2 linked regions of the Cupriavidus necator genome follow. The protein of the gene in region 1 interacts with the protein of each later gene in a pairwise test. Links are inferred from orthologs where the notes say so. Each region holds a gene or a part of one and is shown in the gene's direction. Other genes may lie near its edges. The genes, in order: recR and recO.

Region 1 (3,172 bases):
CGCAGCGCCCGCCGGCCCAACCCTTGCGCGCGCCCGGCGCGGCAGCCGTGAGTCGGCCGCCGGCACCGGTTGCGAAGGCGCCCATGCAGTCGCCGGCAGCGCCGGCACGGCCCGCCGCGCGCCAGGCGGAGCCGGAATCCGTGCCGCCCTGGGAGCTGGCGGGTGGCAGCGATGTGCCGCCGTGGGAAGAGCTGCCGCCTGACCTGCCGGTCATCGGCCCCTATGACAGCGATCCTGGCTACCGCGACAACGGTTTCAACGAACCGGCAGCGCGTGCCGCCGGGCCGCGCCGGGCGCCCGCGCGCGAGGCCGAGCCGGCGCGCGAGACCGCTCCGGTGCAGCCAGCCGCGGCGCCGGCAGAGTCCGCCAAGTTCGTCGCCCCGCGCCCGCCAGCAGCGGGCGAGGATGGCACCCCGCCGGCCTTCACCGGCGAATGGCCGGTGCTGGCCGCCGGCCTGCCCTTGAAGGGCCTGGCGCAGCAGCTGGCCTACCAGAGCGAACTGACCCAGGTGGTCGGACGTACCTTCCACCTGCGCATCCCGGTCGCGGCCCTGGGCGAGAACGGCGTGTCCGAGCGGCTGCAGCAGGCGCTGTGCGACCACTTCGGCGAGCCGGTGCGCGTGGTCTGCGAAGTCGGCGGGGTTTCCATCACGGCCGCGGCCGCCGATGCCGAGGCGCGCGCCGAGCGCCAGCGCCAAGCCGAGGCCGTGATCGAGGCCGATCCCTTTGTCCAGGGCCTGCTGCGCGATTTTGGCGGCCAGATCGTGCCGGGCTCGATCCAGCCGCGCGCCGCCTGATCCGCGGCCTGCGTTTGCTTTACCGAACTTACTTCACCGAATTTCTTACCGAATCCAGGAGCATTCCATCATGATGAAAGGTCAACTCGCCGGGCTGATGAAGCAAGCCCAGCAGATGCAGGAAAACATGAAGAAGATGCAGGAGCAGCTGGCCCAGATCGAGGTCGAGGGCCAGTCCGGCGCCGGTCTCGTCAAGGTGGTCATGACCTGCAAGAACGACGTCAAGCGCGTCACCATCGACCCCAGCCTGCTGGCCGAGGGCGAAGACAAGGACCTGCTGGAAGACCTGGTCGCCGCCGCCTTCAATGACGCCGTGCGCAAGGCCGAAGCCACCTCGCAGGAAAAGATGGGCTCGATGACCTCGGGCCTGCCGCTGCCCCCGGGCTTCAAGCTGCCGTTCTGAACGCCACTGTGAAGGCATCGTCCCCGACCTCGCTGCAGGCACTGGTCGAAGCGCTGCGGGTGCTGCCCGGCGTCGGGCCCAAGTCCGCCCAGCGCATGGCCTACCACCTGCTGCAGCACGACCGCGAGGGCGCGCGCAAGCTGGGCGATGCGCTGCGCGGCGCGGCGGACCATATCCGCCATTGCCAGCGCTGCAATACCTTCACCGAGCAGGAGATCTGCGAGACCTGCCTGGACGACCGCCGCGACGCCTCGGTGCTGTGCGTGGTGGAAACCCCGGCCGACCAGGTCATGATCGAGCAGACCCTGACCTACCGCGGCAAGTACTTCGTGCTGATGGGCCGGCTCTCGCCGCTGGACGGCATCGGCCCGCGCGAGATCCATCTTGACCGGCTGCTCGCGCGCGCCACCGAGCCCGAGCTGGGCGGCCCGGTCGGCGAAGTCATCGTCGCCACCAACTTCACCAGCGAAGGCGAGGCCACCGCGCACTACATCGGCGAAATGCTCAAGGCGCGCGGCCTCAAGGTGTCGCGCCTGGCGCGCGGCGTGCCGGTGGGCGGCGAGCTGGAGTACGTCGATGCCGGCACCATCGCGCGTGCGGTGATGGACCGCCGCAACCTCTGAGCACGATCGCGCGGGGCCGATTGCCCGCGCGCCGGTCACCGCGTTCTTCCGCCTTCTTCAGTCGCCTGCCTCTCCCATGAACCTGGCCCGCTTCGATCTCGTCACGCTTGGCTTGTTCGTCGCCGTGGCCCGGCAGGGCAGCATCTCGGCCGGCGCGCGCCAGTCGCACCTGGCCGTGGCCGCCGCCAGCAAGCGCATCTCCGACCTGGAAACCGCGGTCGGCGCGCCGCTGTTCTTCCGCCATGCCGCCGGCGTGCAGCTGACCGAGGCCGGCCAGGCCTGCTTCCACCATGCGCTGACCATCCTGCAGGACGTCGAACGCATGGCCGGCGTGATGTCGGACTACGCCTCGGGCGTGCGCGGGCAGGTGCGGGTGTGCGCCAACACCTCGGCGATCACGCAGTTCCTGCCCGACGACCTGGCGTCGTTCATGCAGCGTCATCCCACCATCCGCATCGAGCTGGAAGAGCAGAACAGCCGCGATATCGTCGCCGCGCTGGTCGAGAACCGCGCCGACGTGGGCATCTTTGCCGACCGCACCCCCGCGGCCGGGCTGATGACGATCGAGTACCGGCAGGACGAGCTGGTCATCATCACGCCGCCCAACCATCCGCTGGCCGCGCGCGGCCCGGTGCACTATGCCGATACGCTGGAATTCGACTTCGTCAGCCTGCCGCAGGAAACCTCGCTGGCCGCGCGCCTGCTCGAGGAGAGCAGCCGGCTCGACCGGCCGTTCCGGCTGCGCATCCAGGTGCGCAGCTTCGATGCCATGTGCCGCATGGTGATGGCCGGTCTGGGCGTGGGCGTGCTGCCGCGCATCGCTGCCGAGCCGCACGTCAAGTCGATGGGGCTGTCGCTGGTGTCGCTGCAAGACGCCTGGGCGCGCCGCTCGCTGCTGATCGGGCTGCGCGACCCGGCCGGGCTGACAGTCTCGGCCCGTCTGCTGATCACCCACCTGTGCGGGGACCGGGCGCCGTTCTGACGCGCCCGCGCTGAGCGGCTCCGCAGCCTTTCGCGTTCCGAGAAAGCCCGCTTCTCCGATTGCCGATTCCTGGCAGGCCCCCTGCTGGGGCACACTCCGTTCGAACGCAATGTATGACAAGCCAGTCATTGGGCTTGCCGCACTGCAACAAGACACCGCATCGCACGGAGACACCCCATGGCGCAACAGATCCTCGAGGGCATTCGCGTCCTCGAACTCGGACAACTCATCGCCGGCCCCTTTGCCGCCAAGACCCTGGCCGACTTTGGCGCCCACATCATCAAGGTGGAGCCGCCGGGGCAGGGCGACCCGCTGCGCAAATGGCGCATGCTGCATGAAGGCACCTCGGTCTGGTGGGAGGCGCAGT
Region 2 (3,114 bases), 170 kb from region 1 along the record:
GTCGAGTGCACGGTGCCTAAACTGGAAGTCCGGGTGTTTGGCACCGGCGCCTCGCGGCGCGCTGCCGAGCAGGCCGCCGCCAAGCTGGCGCTGGACGAAGTCCAGAAGCTGGTGCCGCAGCTGCTCAAGCGCAGCCGCGCCGAGCGCACCGGCAAGACCCGCAAGCAACCCGTGCCGCAGGACCCACAGCTGTCTCTCAGGTTGAAGGAATGACCGAATCTACCCATCCGCAGCAAGACGCGGCGGATACCCCGGCCGCGGCGTTCCGCTGCGGCACCGTGGCCATCGTCGGCCGCCCCAACGTGGGCAAGTCCACGCTGATGAACGCGCTGGTCGGCCAGAAGATCAGCATCACCTCGCGCAAGGCGCAGACCACGCGCCACCGCATCGTCGGCATCCAGACCACGGATGACGCGCAGTATGTGTTCGTCGACACGCCGGGCTTCCAGACCCGCCACGCCAGCGCGCTGAACCGTTCGCTGAACCGCGCGGTCACGTCCACGCTGTCGTCGGTGGACCTGGTCCTGTTCGTGGTCGAGGCCGGCTACTACGGCGCCGACGACGAGAAGGTGCTGTCGCTGCTGCCGAAGAACACGCCGGTGCTGCTGGTCGCCAACAAGCTGGACCGCGTCAACGGCGAGAACCGCCTGGAAGTGATGATGCCCTTCCTGGAAAAGATGGGGCAGCAGTTCCCGTTCCGCGAAGTGGTGCCGATGACGGCCAAGACCCACGACCATATCGCGCGCCTGTTCGAGATCATCCGGCCCTACCTGCCGGAAGGCGAGCCGATGTACGACGCCGACGCCATGACCGACCGCAGCGAGCGCTTCCTGGCCTCGGAGATCATCCGCGAGAAGGTGTTCCGCTGGACCGGCGACGAGCTCCCGTACACCAGCACCGTGATCATCGACAAGTTCGAGACCGAAGGCCGCCTGCGCCGCGTCTTTGCCACCATCCTGGTCGAGCGAGACGCGCACAAGGCCATGATCATCGGCAACAAGGGCGCCAAGCTCAAGCAGATCTCCACCGAGGCGCGCCTGGACATGGAAAAGCTGTTCGACGGCAAGGTCTACCTGGAAATGTGGATCAAGGTGAAGAGCGGTTGGGCCGACAACGAAGCAGGGCTGCGCGCGTACGGCTACGAGTGAGCACAACAGCGAGCGACCAGTGAGCAAGACGGCTGACATCGCGCGCGCGCCGGCGCCGGCGCCACGGTCCCGCCGCGCCGACCCCGTGGTCGACGAGGCCGCCGAACTGCTCGACAGCAGGGCGCTGCCCGGCATGGCCGACGCTGCCGCGCGCGCGATGATGGATCGTGCCATGCGCATCGTGCCGGCCCGGCCCGAGTCGCGCGTGGCCGAGCAGCCCGGCTTTGTGCTGCACGCCTGGCCGTATCGCGAGACCAGCCTGATCCTGGACCTGTTCACGCGCGACTACGGCCGCATCTCGATGGTGGCCAAGGGCGCCAAGCGCCCGCACTCCGCGTTGCGTGCGGTGTTGCAGCATTTCCACCCGGTCTCGGTGTCATGGAGCGGCCGCGGCGAGGTCAAGACCCTGACCAAGGCCGAGTGGGTCGGCGGCATGCCGCCGCTGGCCGGCGATGCGTTGCTGTCGGCGTTCTACCTGAACGAGCTGCTGATGCGCTTCTGCCCGCGCGAGGATGCGCATCCGGCCTTGTTCCGCCATTACCTGACGACGCTGACGCGGCTGGCGCACGGCGAGCAAGCCGGGCTGGTGCTGCGCAGCTTTGAACGCGTGCTGCTGCAGGAAACTGGCTTCGCGGTTGCCTTTGACCAGTGCCTGAGCACCGGCGAGCGGGTCCAGCCGGGCCTGGACTATGTCTACCAGCCAGAGCGCGGCGTGCGCCGCGCGCAGCCGAGCGACCCGTCGTCGTGGCCGGTGGTGACCGGCCAGACCCTGCTGGACATGGCGCAGGACGATTACAGCCGCGCGCAGACCGCCGCGCAAAGCCGCGCGCTGATGCGGTTCCTGCTGCATTATTATCTGCAAGGCGCGCCGCTGAAGACGCGCCAGATTCTGATCGACCTGCAGTATCTCTGACCGACTCAAGAACCATCCGACTTACTCCTGCACCTGCTCGCATGATCTTCCACGCAAATCCGGGCGTCATCGACCTTGGCGTCAATATCGACCACGTCGCCACGCTGCGCAACGCGCGCGGCACCGTGTACCCCGATCCCATCCGTGCCGCGCTGCTGGCGGAACAGGCCGGCGCCGACCTGATCACGCTGCACCTGCGCGAAGACCGCCGCCATATCCGCGATGCCGACGTGCGCGCGCTGCGCCCGCAACTGGCCACGCGCATGAACCTGGAATGCGCGCTCACGCAGGAGATGCTCGACATCGCCTGCGAGATCCGTCCGCAGGACGTATGCCTGGTGCCGGAGCGCCGCGAGGAAGTGACCACCGAGGGCGGGCTCGATGTGGCCGGGCGTTTCGAGCAGGTCAAGGCGGCGTGCGCGCAGCTGGCCGGTGCCGGCATCCGCGTGTCGCTGTTCATTGATGCCGATGCCGACCAGATCGCCGCGGCGGCCGCGTGCGGCGCGCCGGTGATCGAGCTGCATACCGGCCGCTATGCCGATGCGCATACGCCCGATGAGCAGGCGCTCGAGTTCCGCCGCATCGCCGATGGCGTCGATGCGGGCCAGAAGCACGGCCTGGTGGTCAACGCCGGCCATGGCCTGCACTACACCAATGTGCAGCCGATCGCCGCGCTGCCCGGCATCAAGGAGCTGAACATCGGCCACGCGATCGTGGCGCATGCGGTGTTCGCGGGCTGGGAGAACGCGGTGCGCGAGATGAAGGCCATCATGGTCGCCGCGCGCCTGGGCACGCGCTATCCTGCCGCGGGCGCGCCGGCGTGATCTACGGCGTCGGCACCGACATCATCCAGATCGCCCGCGTGCAGGGCGTGATGGAACGCACCAACGGCCGTTTCGCCGAGAAGGTGCTGGGCCCCGATGAGCTGGCCAAGTACCACGCGCGCAAGGCGCGCTCCGAGAAGCGCGGGCTGGCCTTCCTGTCCACGCGCTTCGCTGCCAAGGAGGCGTTCTCCAAGGCCATTGGCCTGGGCATGCGCTGGCCGATGACGTG

What was found.
Region 2: the proteins of recR (region 1) and recO interact in binary tests that used the Escherichia coli proteins (3 or more experiments, as listed by UniProt). The link is inferred for Cupriavidus necator from one-to-one orthologs.

What each region holds. Positions count from the first base shown.
Region 1 is NZ_CP066018.1:2,970,462-2,973,633, forward strand. Bases 159-3,015 are described here. They hold recR (recombination mediator RecR), read left to right. Parts: upstream 159-1,208; coding sequence 1,209-1,823; downstream 1,824-3,015. Other genes in these bases: I6H87_RS13890 (DNA polymerase III subunit gamma/tau), read left to right, coding at 159-797; I6H87_RS13895 (YbaB/EbfC family nucleoid-associated protein), read left to right, coding at 868-1,200; I6H87_RS13905 (LysR family transcriptional regulator), read left to right, coding at 1,900-2,805; I6H87_RS13910 (CaiB/BaiF CoA transferase family protein), read left to right, coding at 2,983-3,015. In the rest of the region: more of I6H87_RS13890, read left to right, coding at 1-158; more of I6H87_RS13910, read left to right, coding at 3,016-3,172. UniProt on the Escherichia coli protein: May play a role in DNA repair. It seems to be involved in an RecBC-independent recombinational process of DNA repair. It may act with RecF and RecO.
Region 2 is NZ_CP066018.1:2,802,021-2,805,134, forward strand. Bases 316-3,114 are described here. They hold recO (DNA repair protein RecO), read left to right. Parts: upstream 316-1,167; coding sequence 1,168-2,061; downstream 2,062-3,114. Other genes in these bases: era (GTPase Era), read left to right, coding at 316-1,148; pdxJ (pyridoxine 5'-phosphate synthase), read left to right, coding at 2,103-2,885; acpS (holo-ACP synthase), read left to right, coding at 2,882-3,114. In the rest of the region: rnc (ribonuclease III), read left to right, coding at 1-213; more of era, read left to right, coding at 210-315. UniProt on the Escherichia coli protein: Involved in DNA repair and RecF pathway recombination.